Paludibaculum fermentans: one gene and its partner. The protein of the gene in region 1 interacts with the protein of each later gene in a pairwise test. Links are inferred from orthologs where the notes say so. Each region holds a gene or a part of one and is shown on either strand. Other genes may lie near its edges.

Region 1 (4,878 bases):
TCGATCGATAACACGACGGTTGTCCGTCTGGTGGACAAAAAGGACTGGTTGGCGAGTGTCGGGATGGCCGGTGGTGTGCTCACCGCAAGCCTGCTGCTGATTGCCATGCTGCTGCCCGGGGGATACACGCTGCTGGCAAGCCACCGAATGGAACAGTTGAAGCACGACCGTGACCGGATGACGAACGAATTGCGCGTGCTGCGCAGCCGCCAGGCGGCGCTCGTCAGCCCCAGCCAACTGGAGCAGTATGCCGGACACAATTTCACGACCCCCGCGGCGGCGGCGGTAATCTTCGCACCTCCATCGAAAGGCGCTGTTGCGTCACTGGGCACCCGCCATTAAGCGGCCTGCCCCCACCCGCACGAGGCAGCTATGGAGAATCCGGTAGGCGACCGCGCGTCCAAACGTGTCATCCTGGTTGGCCGAATTGTGTTCATCTGGGCCGTGTTCATTGTGGGGCGCCTCGGCTACCTGCAGGTCCTGAAGCACGACGAGTTCGTCAGAGCGGCCAAAGCCCAACACCAGCATAGGATCCAGATCCCGGCGGATCGAGGCGAGATCCTCGACCGTACGGGCATTCCCCTGGCCATCAGCGTCAGGACGGAATCGGTAGTGGTCAACCCGCAGCGGGTGGCCGATCCTCAGTTTTTCAGCGCGATCGTAGCCCCGGCCCTGAACCTGAACTCCACGGAATTGGCGAATAAGATTGCGGAATACCAGGACAGAGGCGCGAAGAAGGCCCGTGGACGCGGGTTCCTCGTCATCAAACGGCATTTGACGGAAGACGAGAAGTACCGACTGCAGCCGTTGCGCCGCACGCTGCCCATCGAGATTCTGCCGGACCACCAGCGGGAATACCCCAACGGCCTCACCGGCGCCCATGTGATCGGAAGTTTGGATTCGGAAGGCAACGGCAACGCCGGCCTGGAGCAGAAACTGAACAACGAGATGCAGGGCAAGCCCGGCAAGATGATGGTGCTGACCGGCTCGCGCCAGGACAGCTATGTCAGCTGGGTGAGTGAAGAGAGCGTCCAGGGGACGAACTTGACCCTCTCCATCGACCGCGTCATCCAGCACGATGCCGAGGAGTTCCTGGCCGAAGGCGTCAAAGAGGCGGCGGCGTCCAGCGGAACGGTCATCGTGATGGATCCTCAAACCGGTGAAGTGCTGGCACTGGCCAACTACCCGACATTTGACCCCAGGCACGAGCAGCCCACGCCGGAGGAAGCCGAGGCGCGCCACAAGAACATCGCCGTACAGATCCCCTGTGAGCCCGGCAGCGTGATGAAGATGATCACGGTCACCATGGGCATCGATTCGGGGCGGTTCACGCCGTCATCGGGCATCTTCTGTGAGAACGGTTCGTTCGCACGCCCGGGGCGCCGGGCGATTCACGACTTGCACCGCATGGGCAACATGGACGTGGCTGGGATTCTGATCAAGAGCTCGAACATCGGTGTCGCCAAGATCTCAATCGCCTCCGGCCCAAAGACGCTCTACGACTATCTGAAGCGCTTCGGAATCGGGGAAAAGACCGGCATCGAACTCCCGGCGGAATCGCGCGGCCTGCTGCGCCATCTGGAGTGCAAAGACTCGAAGGACCGCTGGTGCTGGTCACCGGCTTCCCACGAGTACATTGCATTTGGACACGAAGTAGGCGCCACGGCAATCCAGCTTGCGCGCGCGGTTTCCGTCATTGCCAACGGCGGCTTGCTGGTGAATCCGCACATTGTCCTGAAGAAGTCGCGACCGACCGATGATGGCCATATCCAGAACGTCCCGATTGAGTTCAAGAACCCGATTCGTGTGATTCGCCCTGAGACGGCCTTCACAATCCGCCGCATCATGGAGAGCGTCGTGGAAGAAGGCACTGGCCGGCGCGCAGCAATCCCCGGCTACTCGTCGGGCGGCAAGACGGGCTCGGCCGAGATCTTCGAGAATGGCGCCTGGCAGAACCGCCACAACTCATCGTTCATTGGATTCGCACCTGTCACGAATCCCAGGGTGGTCGTAGTTGTCACCTTGAACCGGACGCCGAAACAGGGCGGCATCGCGGCCGCGCCAATCTTCTCGAAGGTGACGGAAACCGCACTGCGAGTGCTCCAGGTCCCCAAGGACCGCCCCGAATCCGATATTCAGCCCAAGCCCCTGACCCCGGCGGAAACAGACGAATTGCCTGAGAACCGCGTGGCCAAGGCCGAGGCGCTCAAGAAGGAAAAGGAGAAGGAGAAGGAAGAGCTGGAGAAGAAGAAGCTCCAGGCTGCTGACCAGGAACCCGAAGCCAAGCCGTTCTCCCCCTTGCTGGTGGGCCCCAAGGTCCCAGATTTTCGCGGTATGGCAGTGGTTGCGGTCCTACGGCAATCAGCAACGCTCGGACTGCCGGTGGAGATTGTAGGCCGGGGCAAGGCCCGAGTCCAGAAGCCGGCACCCGGGACGATTTTGTCCAGCGGTGAACGCATCCAGGTTGAATTCTCGGCCGCGCAATGAAGCTATCTGACCTCATCTCTGGTGTTCCGCTTGGCGCCGCCCTCGCACTCGAAGCCTACGGGCTTGACGTTGCCGGGCTGGAGTACGACTCCCGCCGGGTGAAGCCCGGCTACCTCTTCTTCGCCTTTCCCGGCGCCAAGGCAGACGGCCGTGCGTTCGCAGCGCAAGCGCTGCTGGCAGGAGCATTGGGGGTTGTTTCGGAACTGGCGAAGCCGGACGATTTCGACGGGCTCTGGATCCAAGTCCAACACGGCCGAGCCGCCCTGGCGGCGATGAGCCGGCGCTTCTATGGCGCTCCGGACGAGAGCCTCGCGCTGGTTGGAGTGACGGGCACGAATGGCAAGACAACGACGGTCTACTGCGTTGATGCCATGCTGCGACACGCAGGCCGGACAACAGGAATGGTTGGGACCATCCTGTACCGGGTTGCAGGGGAAGAGCGGCCCGCCGTTAATACAACACCTGATTCGCTCGATCTGATGCGCCTCATGGACGAGGTAAGACGGGCCGGCGGCACCAACTTCACTTTCGAGGTTTCGTCCCACGCACTGGCCCTCCGGCGCGTCGCCGGCCTGACATTCCACACGGTTCTGTTCACCAACCTGACCCGGGACCACCTGGACTTCCACGGCACGATGGAAGAGTACTTCGCGGCGAAGGTACTACTGTTCCAGGGCAGCGGTGGCCCGGCTCCCAAATTCGCGGTCATCAACGCGGACGACTCCTGGGGCAAGCAAATCCCCCTGCAGCCGGAGACCAAGCGGCTGACCTATGGCCTCAAGAACAATGCCGATGTGAAGGCCGAGAACATTGACGCGGGCTTCCACGGTCTGCGGTTCGACGTGCGCTTTCCCGGTGGCCGGCAGCATATCGCGTCCAAGCTTTGCGGGCTGATCAACGTCTACAACCTGCTGGGCGCATTTGCCGTGGGGCTGAGCCTGGGCCTGACGGCGCAGCAGATCGCCGAGGGCCTGGAGTCCTGCACGGCGGTGCCCGGACGATTTGAGCGCGTGGATGCCGGGCAGCCGTTCCTGGTCGTAGTGGACTACGCCCACACCGACGATGCCCTGCGAAACACTATCGCCACCGCGCGGGCGCTGAATCCCAAGCGCGTAATCACGCTGTTCGGCTGCGGCGGCGACAGGGACCGGGCCAAGCGTCCACTGATGGGCCAGGCCGCGGCTGAGATGAGCGACTATGTGGTGGTCACAAGCGACAACCCGCGGAGCGAGGATCCTCTCAGCATCATCAACGACGCCCTGGTCGGCGTACGGCGCTTTGACACCAAACACGTCGTGGAACCCGACCGCGAGAAAGCGATCCGGCTGGCCATTTCCGAGGCCCGCCCGGGTGATATTGTCCTGCTGGCCGGCAAGGGACACGAAACCTACCAGGTGCTGCGCGACCGGACGATCGATTTTGACGACCGCGTGGCAGCCCGCCGGGTGTTGGAAGGCTTTGGGTATGTACCGAAGAGCGAGGCGCGCGCATGAACCTCCTCGTCGCCGGCGCACACTGTACTTCCGTCAGTACCGATACTCGCGCGATTGAGCCTGGAGCCCTGTTTGTTGCCCTCCAAGGCCCCAATCACGACGGCCACGATCACGTTTTGACCGCTTTCGAACGCGGCGCCGCGGCAGCCGTGGTAGAGCGCTTCATTGAGGGCGGCGGACCGCAGCTAGTTGTTTCCGACTCGTTGGCCTGGCTTCAACAGACGGCCGCAACGGAGCGCGAACGCTGGGGTGGCGTGGTGGTGGCGATCACCGGCAGCGCAGGGAAGACGACCACGAAGGACGCGACGGCCGCAGTGGTGTCCACCCTGTACCGCGTAGGCAAGACGGCGGGCAATTACAACAACCACATCGGGTTGCCGCTCTCCATCCTGAATCTCGCCGGCGATACAGAAGTCGCCGTGCTGGAGATCGGCATGAACCACGCGGGCGAGATCGCGGAACTGGCCCGCATCGCCAAGCCGGATATCGCGGTGGTGATCAATGTGGGCTCCGCTCACATCGAGAATTTGGGTTCGATTGAGCAGATTGCGCTGGCCAAGCGCGAGCTTATTGAGAGTCTCGGCCCGGATGGCATTGCCGTGTTGAATGGCGATGACGAGCGCGTGCGCGCTTTCGCCGCACAGCACCCCGGCCGGACGATCTTCTACGGCACCAGTGAGTTTTCTTCCATCGAGGCAGCCCACGTCCGGGCCTCAAACCTTGAGTTCCTCCCTGAGGGCTCGAAGTTTGATGTCGCGGACGTGGGCTCATTTTTTTGTCCCCTGCCTGCACGCGGCGGCCTGATGGCTGCGCTGGCGGCATTGGCTGCGGCAAAAGCACTCAAGATGGATCTGACCGGATTGAAGGATGCCATCGCCTCGCTGCAGGCTCCGAAGAT
Region 2 (10,353 bases), 3.8 Mb from region 1 along the record:
TGCCCAGCACATGCCGGGACACATCTACAGCATCGTCGGGATGTGGGACGAGGCGGCGATTTCAATGGACTCCGCCACGCGCGTCGAGAAACAGTATATGCGCGACAGCCTCACATTCCCGTTCAACAACTGGAACTACGGGCACAACCGGAATTACCTGTCGTACATCCAGGAGCAGTTGGGGATGACGGAGGCTGCCCTGTTTGGCGCGCGGCAGTTGATCGACGCTCCGCTGGATCCGAACGACAATAACGAGATTCCCAACAGCAGCCATTCCTATGGGCTGCAGGCTGCCGCTCGCGTGCTGCTGAAGTTTGAGCGCTGGGACGAGCTGCTGGACTCGAAGCTGATCCCGTGGCGCGACATCCCGCGGGAGAAGGCGTCGAAGGCGTACTTCGAGACGCGCGCCTATCTGGGCAAGGGCAGGATCTCCGAGGCGGAGACGAAACTGGCTGAGCTGCCGCCGCTGCGGAAGGAGTTTGAGAAGGACAATTTCCGGCTGCGGATCTTCGATACTTATGTGCTGGAGCTGCGCGCGCGGATCGCGATCGCCAAGGGCGAGACGATCTTCGGGATTGGGTTGCTGGCGGATGCGGCGGAGAAGGAGTTCGCGCTGCAGCGTGAGTACGCCGACCCGCCGTTCTATCCCGAGGCGCTGTATAACGCGCTTGGCGAAGCTTATCTGGCGGCGAAAAGCCCGCTGCTGGCCGCACAGGCGTTTGAGAAAGACCTGACGCTGGTTGCGAACGACATCTTCGCGCTGTCAGGACTGGTGCGGGCGTATGCGGCGCTGGGGGAGACGGCCAAGGCCCAGAACGCCATGGCCCGGCTGCTCTTCGAGACTCGTCATGCCGATGCGGGGCTGAAACTACTGGAGCAGGCGAAGGCTACGGGGATTACAGCGGTGCCGCGCGACTCGTCGCCGGGTCCGCAGCGGGAGTATACGCGGATCCCGCTGGAGTCGTATGGGCCGGCGAAGTGGGAGCCGTATCCGGCTCCGCGGCTCGAGGTGAAGGATGCTTCAGGAAAGAGCGTTTCTCTGGAGCAGTTCAAGGGCAAGAACGTGATCCTGGTTTACTACCTGGGGCAGGAGTGCCCGCACTGCATGAAGCAGTTGAGCGACCTGGGGAAGAAGAAAGACGACTGGGAAGGGCTGGAGACCGTGGTGCTGGCGGTGAGCAGCGCCGAGCCGTCGAAGAACAAGGGCGGGCTGAAGGAGTACGGTGAGCTGGCGGTGCGGCTGCTGTCGGACTCCACGCATGAGAACGCGCGGCGCTTTCACTCGTATGACGATTTCGAGGACATGGAGCTGCATTCGACGCTGCTGATCGACAAGAAAGGCCGTGTGTACTGGGGCCGGCTGGGCGGGGATCCGTTCACCGACATGGCTTTCCTCGAGAAGCAACTGGGGCGGATGAACGAACTGGTGGAAGCCGAGGGGAAGAAACGGGCGGCCAGCCTGACTGCCCAAAAATAGGGGTGCGGCGGACGGATGGGGAGGGTGAACGCGGGGACCGGTCGAAACTGTTCATTTTCATACGGATGGGGTGGATGGAAGCCCGGGGCTGCGCGGCCCGGGCGTCCTTGGCGGAGGCATGGTTCCACGGGTACTTCACGCTCCCTCCGAGAAGCCCTACTCTTTTCACTCACATTGGTCGATAAACCGAATGACCAGAGGGTTTGATGATCCCACCAGCTGAGCATCCCTGTTGGAAGCAACTCGTCACGGGTGCAAGAGAGCTGCGTTCCAACAACCTCTCGTTCAACATGCTGCTGTTCACCATCAGGCTGCGGTACAAGGGCGACTCTTCGGATGAGCAACTGGAAGAGCTGGGCCGGCATGTCCGCGAGTTCTTCGTCAAGTTCGAATCCCTGCTCGCAGCCGAACTGGCCGCTTTGGAGAGTTAAGAGAAGTCCATGCTCCAGACCATCGCTGAAGTTTCCGAGGAAATCAGACAAGGAACTCCGCTCCTGCTGGCCGGCAACGAACAGGCGCTGCGGGCGTTGCCGCAGGGTGACTGGATCGGCGGGACGACTGCTTACTTCATGGAGCTCGAGGGGGGCGTCTGTTCCCGCGACCGTGTTTTCGTAACGCGAGTGCCCGCCTGTGCGAAGGGTGCCCGGATCGTCAGTCACTCCGCTGAAAGTCTGCCGCGATTGCTGGAAGATGCCGCGGATAACGGGTATACGGTGCTGATCCTGCCGTCCGGCAGCGCGGTGCACGCCGGCTATGCGCGGGGTGCGGCCCACTATCCGGGTATGTTCGTAAAGCCGGTTGTGGGGTGGGTTTCCGGCTCGTCGCTGGACGGCGCGGCCAGGCTCAGCCCGAAGGTGATCGATGGCAGGACGGGCGAGTGTTCAGAGGATCGTGCTGTCGCGATGCATATCGACCTGCCGCCGGGCAAGCTGGCTGAACTCGATATTGTGAATGTGTTCCGGCCGGGCACCGGAGCCGGCCTGCGGTTTCCCCATACCGGGTTCCAGACCAACTCGTGTGTGGTGGGCGGAGAGACTGTTCCGTTCGCGCAATACCTGGACAGCCGCCACGCCGACATGCGGCTGCCGCTGACGGCCGATTACAACGGTTCCATCGTCAATGTCAGCATTGAGTCCGTCGACACCCAGACCGGCATGGTGAAGTTCTTCGCGCCTGTCTTCGAGGGAGTGGAGTACAAACTGGCGGCGCCGGTGCCCGGCTACAGCCACGCGTTCGACGGCCTGCTGGAGGATCGCGGCGAGACGGCGTTCGCCTGCAACTGTGTGCTGAACTACCTCTATTGCCATCTGGAGGGCCGTGCGGCCGGCACGATCACCGGTCCGGTCACCTACGGCGAAATCGCCAACATGCTATTGAACCAGACGCTGGTCCGACTTTTCATTCGAGGCTGACATCGCCGATGCACGATGCGGATCTATCCCTGAACGAACAACTGCTGCCGGGGCGGGCCCAGGACGAGGCGTGGTCACTGCAACTGCGCCAGTTGGGCAATGCCAATGCCGCCTGGCTGCAGGAGTCCATCGAGGCGGCGGCGGTCGGCTTTGCGCTGATCACGCTGGACACGACCCGGTTTATCCGAACCAACCGGTTTATGTCGACGCTCAGCGGCTATTCGAGTGAAGAGCTGGTGAGCTTGTCTCCGTGCGATCTCATCCACCCCGGGGACGCGGCGGCGGCGTCCGGCCAGCACCAGCGGCTGATTTCCGGCGAGATCAGCGAGTTCACGACGGAACGGCGGTGGGTTCGCAAGGACGGCGGGGTGATCTGGATTTACGCCAAGATCTCCATGGCTGTGAATGCGGACGGTGCGCCGGAGTACTTCATCCTGGTGGCCGAAGATATCACCCGGCTGAAGCTGTTGCGGGAAGAGCTGCTGGCCAACCGAGAGCAACTGCGGCTGATCCAGGCCGCGACCGGCGTGGCCACCTGGGAGATCGACCTGGGGCGCGAGGAGATGTGCTCCTCGCCGGAGATGATACGGATCAGCGGGTTGCCGGCGCCCAGAACGCCACGCGCCGAGGCATTGAGCACGGTCCATCCCGACGACCGCGCCATTCTCGACGAGACATTCAGCCTGGCTATCGAAAGCGGCCAAAACGTGGTTCTCGAGTACCGGGTGATCCTGCCGAAGCAGGGGATCCGCTGGCTCTCCACGCACTGTCACGTGTTGCCCAATCCGGCCGGCGGGCCTCCGCGGGTCATGGGCGTGTCCCTCGACATCACTGAGCGGAAGGAAGCTGAGCTCCGGCTGGAGCGCAGTGAAAAACGCCTGCGGCGGCTCATCGACCGGCTGCCGGCGGGTGCGATTCACTTCGAGGCCGGCGCGCTGCAGCTGAATCGCGCGGCGCAGCGCATGCTTGGCCGGACTCCGGAGGACCTGGAAGCCGTTGCCCAGGCGTTCGCCCAGGCGGAAGATCTGGCTCCTATCGATGAACTCGCTCCGGGCGAGCAGCCGCGCAGCGTGGCCACGATCCTGCGTCCCGACGGGACCCAGCGCGTGATCGAGTTCAGCGGCTACTCCGATGAGGACATCCAGGTCTGGCTGCTGCATGACATTACCGCCCTGCGGCAGGTGCAGGAGGAGTTGGAGAAGGCCAAGGAGGCGTCGGAAGCCGCCAGCCGCGCCAAGAGCGAGTTTCTGGCCAACATGAGCCACGAAATCCGGACGCCCATGAACGGCGTCATCGGCATGACGGAACTGCTGTATTCGTCCGAGTTGCAGCCGGAGCAGCGCGAATACGTCAGGATCGTCAAGCGCTCGGCGGATTCGCTGCTGACGCTGATCAACGACATCCTGGACTTTTCGAAGATCGAGGCCGGCAAGCTGGACCTGGATTCAGTGGATTTTGCGCTGAGCGAGACGATTCACGACGCCCTGCAGCCGCTGGCCCTGCGGGCCGACGAGAAGGGCCTGGAACTGCTGTGCCAGATGGCGCCCGGCGTACCGGAGTATGTGCAGGGCGACCCGACGCGTCTGCGCCAACTGCTCACCAACCTGGTGGGCAACGCGATCAAGTTCACACCGGCTGGAGAGGTTCAGGTCTCGGTGGCGGTGGAGGCCAGTCAAGCCGGCTCCTGGGACCTGCACTTCCGCGTGAAAGATACCGGGATCGGGGTGCCGCTGGATAAGCAGCAGGCCATCTTCTCGGCGTTCAGCCAGGCGGATGCTTCCACGACCCGGAAATACGGCGGGACCGGGCTGGGTCTTTCGATCTGCGCGCGCCTGGTGCAAATGATGCAAGGACGCCTGTGGGTGGAGAGCGAGCCCGGCAGCGGCAGCACGTTCCATTTCACGGCGCGCTACCTGCACCCCAGCGACACGGCGTGCAATTCCACGACCATGAATCCGGCCTGCCTGCGCGGCAAGCGGATCCTGGTGGTGGACGACAATGCCACCAACCGGCAGATCCTGAGCGAGACGCTTGCCGGTTGGGGGATGCTGCCCGAGTTGGCGAGCAGTGTCGAGGAGGGCGTGGCAATTCTACAACCGGCGGAGCCGCATCCGCTGCCGCTGTCCCTGGTCCTTACTGACTGCCATATGCCGGTCCAGGATGGGTTCGCGCTGCTGGAGCATATCAGGAGCTCGCCGGCCTTGGTGCATCTGCCGGTGATCATGTTGACGTCGGGCTATCAGCAGAGAGACCGCAAGCGGGGACCCTCGTCCGGATTAGCGGCGCTGCTCACCAAACCGGTACCGAATCACGCATTGCTCGATGCGCTGCTGGGGGCCGTGTGCGAGTTGCAGATGCGGGCCGCGGCCGCCAATCCCGGAAGGGTGCAGACTTTAGCGCCGGCGCGCCGGCTGAAAATCCTGCTGGCCGAGGACAACGCCATCAACCAGCGTGTCGGCACGGCGCTGTTAGGCCGCCTGGGCCACACGGTGGAAGTGGTGGAGGACGGACTGCAGGCGGTGGCGCGCGTGCATGCCGGCGACCTCGACGTCATCTTCATGGATATCGAGATGCCGGAGATGGACGGCTGGGCGGCATCCAAGGCGATCCGCCAGTGGGAGAACGGCAATGGCCGGCGGATCCCAATTGTGGCCATGACCGCGCATGCGATGTCCGGCTACCGGGAACTATGCCTCGCCGCGGGAATGGACTCGTACGTATCCAAGCCGGTCAGCCTGGAGGCGCTGGCGCGCGCATTGGAAGAGGTTGTGCCACGCGTGGCACGGCCCGCCGCTAACGTCCCAACTGCCCCATCCGAGTCAGAATGATGGCCGAGTAGCGGTCCATGCGGGCGGGTGTGCGCCGCAGCGGGCTGGGCAGGATGGCGGCCAGGCGCGCGCCCTGATCGCGGGTGATCTTCGCCGCATTCGTATGGTAGTGATACTGCGCCGCCGCTTCGGCTCCAAAGACACCAGGGCCCCATTCGCAGACGTTCAGGTAGAGTTCGAGGATCCGCTTCTTGCCCAGGATGAGTTCGGCCAGCGGGGTGATGGTGAACTCCAGGCCTTTCCGGATGGCCGATGCGGTGGTCGTAAAGAACAGATTCTTGACGAGTTGCTGGGAGATGGTGGAGGCGCCACGAATGCGCCGGTCTTCCATGCCGTCCTCGACCGCGTCCTTGATCTGGTCCCAATCGAAGCCGTGGTGCTGGTAGAAGCGCCCGTCCTCGGCGGCGATGACGGCCCACTGGAAGTTCGGTGAGATGCGGGCCAGCGGGACGAAGGTGTAGCGCTTCTGATATTTCCCCTTCCTGAACCAGGATTGGACGCGGCGCTGCGTTTGGACTCCGGTGGAGGGGGGATCGATGAACCGCAAGCCGGCCAAAGCCAGCACGATGAAGGCGTAGAAGCCCAGGACCAGATAGAGGAACCAGACCATCAGGCGCCGGAAGCGGAACCGGCCGCCACGAAGCTTGGGAACTTTGGGCACCGCTACCCAGGATAGGGGGTAGGGCCCGGTGGACGCCAGACATGAGTGGCGGACGCGCGCCGCCCGGGTGAGAGCGATATGCCCCAGTTCCCTATATCGGACTTTGGCATCTTGATTGCTTAGTTCCCGGCATGGCCGCGCCGCCGCTGAAATACAAACCCAATCCAAAAGCTCCCAGACAGGCTTTACCTCTTCTGGATGCACAAGTTAGGGCCCGCACCGCGGAAGAGGTGGCCTTGGGCTTCACGCCGGAACAGGTGAGTGTAGAGGCGCAGCGGTGCCTCCAGTGCGCCAAACCAACCTGCGTCGAGGCGTGTCCTCTGCATATCGACATCAAGCGCTTCATCGCCCGCCTGGCCGAGAACGAGTTCCAGGCGGCGCATGATGTCATCAGCGAGCAGAGCCCGTTCCCAGGAGTTTGCGGCCGTGTCTGCCAGCACGAGCTGTTCTGTGAAGACGCCTGCATCGTCGGCCGGAAGTGGGATCCGGTGGCCATCGGCAGCCTGGAGCGCTTCGCGGCGGACCACGCGCGGTTGCGCATGCAGGAACTGGCCACCAGCTATCCCAAACCGACGGGACCCAAGGTGGCGCTGGTGGGCAGCGGCCCGGCTTCGCTGATCGCCGCGTACGACCTGATCCGCTGGAACTACCAGGTGACGATCTTCGAGGCGCTGCACAAGCTGGGAGGTGTCCTGGCTTATGGGATCCCCAACTTCCGCCTGCCGCGCGAGATTCTGCGGGAAGAGATTGCCCGGCTGCAGAACATGGGTGTCGAGTTCGTGGTCGATTTCATTGCCGGCAAGACCGCCTCGCTGGCAGAGCTGATGGAAGAGGGCTACCAGGCCATCTTCATTGGTACCGGAGCCGGGCTGCCGCACATGATGGGTATCCCGGGCGAGAACCTGGTGGGCGTGTATACGGCCAACGAGTTCCTGACCCGCATCAATCTGATGGAAGCGTTCAAGTTTCCGGATGCGCCGACGCCGGTCCGGGTGGGCAAGCGCACGATTGTGGTGGGCGGCGGCAACTCGGCCATGGATGCGGCGCGTTGGGCCAACCGGATGGGCAGCGAGACGACGATCCTCTACCGCCGCGGGCGGGTCGAACTGAAGGCGCGGCTGGAAGAGATCGAGCACGCGGAAGAGGAAGGGATCAAGTTTGAGTTCCTGGCCGCTCCGGTGGCGCTCTACGGCGACGAGAACGGGTATGTGAAAGAGATCGAGTGCATTCGGATGGAGTTGGGCGAGCCGGATGAGAGCGGGCGGCGCGCTCCGGTGCCGATTGAGTCCAGCCGGCACAGGATTGCGGTGGATACGGTGGTGGCGGCGATCGGCCAGGCTCCGAATCCCACGCTGCAGAAGGTGACGCCGCAGTTGATCACGCGGCGCGGCCGCATCCTGATTGACGAGCACGGCGAGACGTCGATGGCCCATGTGTATGCGGGCGGCGATGTCGTGCGCGGCGGATCGACTGTCATCCTGGCCATGAAGGACGGCCGGGCGGCCGCCCAGGCCATCCATAACGCCCTCAGCGGCACTCCGGAGGTGCAATGATGAATCGCGTCCTGGCGAAAAGGGAGCTGGCTCCCCTGGTGACCCTGCTGGAGGTGGAAGCGCCGCGCATTCAACGGCGCTGGAAGGCCGGGCAGTTCATCATCATAAGGCCGCTGGAGACGAGCGAGCGGATTCCCCTGACCATCGTCGATTCCAATGCCGAGCGGCAATCCATCACGATGGTGATCCAGGCGATCGGGAAGACGACAAAAGAGGCCGTGTCGCTGGAACCCGAGGCGCTGATGTGCGACCTGGTGGGGCCGTTGGGCGAGCCGGCCACAATGAGTAAGGGCAAGAATGTGGTGTGCATGGCGGGCGGAGTGGGCGTGGCGGAGCTGCTGCCCGTGGCGAAGGCGTTCCACCAGGCCGGGAACCGGGTGACGGCGCTGTGCGGGGCACGCTCAGAGAATTACCGGATCCTGGATGCCGAGCTGAAAGAGGCCGTGGACGAGCTGCATTGGGCGACCGATGACGGCAGCTTCGGCTTTCATGGCAACGTCGTGCAACTGTTGAACAGCCTGGCTGGGCCGGACACCTTCCAGGAAGGGCACGTGATCGGGCCGATTCCGATGATGAAGGCGGCGGCCGAGGCGACGCGCGGTTGGGGGCTGAAGCTCCACGCCAGCCTGAATCCGGTGATGATCGACGGGACGGGCATGTGCGGCGGGTGCCGTGTGACGGTGGGCCACGAAGTGAAGTTCGCGTGCGTCGACGGCCCGGAGTTTGATGCGCACCTGGTGGATTTCGACGAGTTGACACGGCGGAACCGGGCTTACCGGGAGATGGAGCAGGAGTCGCTGAACCACAAGTGCCGGGTGGGCCTGGATATTCACTAACGGACGGTCACTGGGCGCGCCTGGTTTTTTTCGCGGGCGCCTTCTTCGGTGGAGCCTTCCTGGCGGGAGCCGTGGCCGCGCAAGCCGTCAGCGGGGCCCATTTCGAGGGATTCACGGCGACTGCGTGGACGTAGAGGCTCCAGTGCAGGTGCGGGCCGTTGGCTCGTCCGGTCGCGCCCACATAACCCAGGACATCTCCGGGCTTCACCGCGTCGCCTTCATGGGCGGCGGTCTTCGACATGTGTAGATAGATGGAGACGATGCCTTGGCCGTGGTCGACGCCGACTACGTTGCCATGGATGTTGTAGGAACGGACCATGCGCACGGTGCCGGCGGCCGTGGCGACGATGGGCTTGCCGGCCGGTCCGCGCTGGTCGACTCCGGCGTGGTAGTTGCCGGTGGGTTTGCCGTTCTGGTAGCGCTGCACGCCGAAGGGCGAATTCATACAACCGGGGACGGGCGCCAGGAAGGGTTCGGCCCAGAGTTTCGCCGGCGATTCGAGGTGCTTCAGGGCGTTGACCGTCTCCGTCTCGCCGGGCGAGGGCTTCAGTTCGACCACTTCCTTGGAGAGGGCTACGTTTTGGGTGAGGTAGTGGGCGTCGAGGATGGTCAGCGTACGGGTTTCCAGGGTTTTCCCGTCCGCTGAGAGCAGTTCGAGGGGATAGTCGCCGGGTTTATCGATCACTGCTGCCGGGATGAGGGCGGTTCCGTCATAAATGGGGAACTTGCGGTCGTGAACGCGGGCAAAAGCTGCGTGCGTGGCGAAGCGGAGGACTTCGCCCTGTTTCACGGCGAGGGGCGATTGGGCAGCGGCGGGGAGCGGCGCGAGGAAGAGGGTGAGTAGAAGAATGAGGCAGAGCAGGGCACGCATTTCAAACATGGTACCGAGAATGTGGGATTGGCCGGGGCCGTGTTGCCTGGTGCGTTAAAATGGAGTTCCGCCGTGGCTAGACGCAATGGGTGAAACGCCTGAGGACCAGATTACGTTTTTGCTGCAGAGCATGCGGCAGGGTGACGTGGCGGCGCGGACCCGGCTGGCGGCTGCGGTTTACCCGGAATTGAAGCGTATTGCCGCGAAACAGATGCAGCATGAGCGTCTGGACCACACCCTTCAACCCACGGCGCTGGTGCACGAAGCCTTTGTGAAGCTGGCGGGCCACAGCGATTGGGCGATGCAGAACCGGGGTCACTTTTTCGCCGTGGCGTCGCAGGTGATGCGGCAGATTCTGGTGGATCATGCGCGGCAATACCGTTCGTTGAAACGGGGCGGTGGCGGGGCGGCGGCGGAGATCCAGGAGTGGCACCTGATCACGTCGGAGAAGCCGGATGTGGTGATTGAGGTCGACCGGCTGCTGACGCGGCTGGAGCAACTGGACGAGCGGCAGGCGCAGGTGGTGGTGATGCGCTACTTCGCGGGCTTCGCCGAGGAAGAGATCGCCCAGGCCCTGGGCATCTCCGTACGCACAGTCAAGCGGGATTGGAGCATGGCTCGCGCCTGGTTGCGCAAAGAGCTGGCTGCGTCATGATCGCGGAACGCTGGGCGGCGCTCAAACAACTTTTCGAACAGGCCATGGAGATGGACGAAG

Evidence for each region.
Region 2: the proteins of IRI77_RS17245 (region 1) and mtgA interact in binary tests that used the Escherichia coli proteins (3 or more experiments, as listed by UniProt). The link is inferred for Paludibaculum fermentans from one-to-one orthologs.

Annotation. Positions count from the first base shown.
Region 1 is NZ_CP063849.1:4,397,093-4,401,970, forward strand. The notes cover bases 4-2,929. They hold IRI77_RS17245 (penicillin-binding protein), read left to right. Parts: upstream 4-372; coding sequence 373-2,487; downstream 2,488-2,929. Other genes in these bases: IRI77_RS17240 (hypothetical protein), read left to right, coding at 4-342; IRI77_RS17250 (UDP-N-acetylmuramoyl-L-alanyl-D-glutamate--2,6-diaminopimelate ligase), read left to right, coding at 2,484-2,929. Also shown: more of IRI77_RS17240, read left to right, coding at 1-3; more of IRI77_RS17250, read left to right, coding at 2,930-3,980; IRI77_RS17255 (UDP-N-acetylmuramoyl-tripeptide--D-alanyl-D-alanine ligase), read left to right, coding at 3,977-4,878. UniProt on the Escherichia coli protein: Essential cell division protein that catalyzes cross-linking of the peptidoglycan cell wall at the division septum. Required for localization of FtsN.
Region 2 is NZ_CP063849.1:601,245-611,597, forward strand. What follows is about bases 4,531-7,523. They hold mtgA (monofunctional biosynthetic peptidoglycan transglycosylase), read right to left. Parts: upstream 6,379-7,523; coding sequence 5,683-6,378; downstream 4,531-5,682. Other genes in these bases: IRI77_RS02365 (response regulator), read left to right, coding at 4,531-5,717; gltA (NADPH-dependent glutamate synthase), read left to right, coding at 6,510-7,523. Also shown: IRI77_RS02350 (redoxin domain-containing protein), read left to right, coding at 1-1,477; IRI77_RS02355 (hypothetical protein), read left to right, coding at 1,684-1,908; IRI77_RS02360 (DUF6976 family protein), read left to right, coding at 1,918-2,889; more of IRI77_RS02365, read left to right, coding at 2,898-4,530; more of gltA, read left to right, coding at 7,524-7,931; IRI77_RS02380 (sulfide/dihydroorotate dehydrogenase-like FAD/NAD-binding protein), read left to right, coding at 7,928-8,767; IRI77_RS02385 (M23 family metallopeptidase), read right to left, coding at 8,775-9,638; IRI77_RS02390 (sigma-70 family RNA polymerase sigma factor), read left to right, coding at 9,724-10,293; IRI77_RS02395 (protein kinase domain-containing protein), read left to right, coding at 10,290-10,353. UniProt on the Escherichia coli protein: Peptidoglycan polymerase that catalyzes glycan chain elongation from lipid-linked precursors. May play a role in peptidoglycan assembly during cell division in collaboration with other cell division proteins.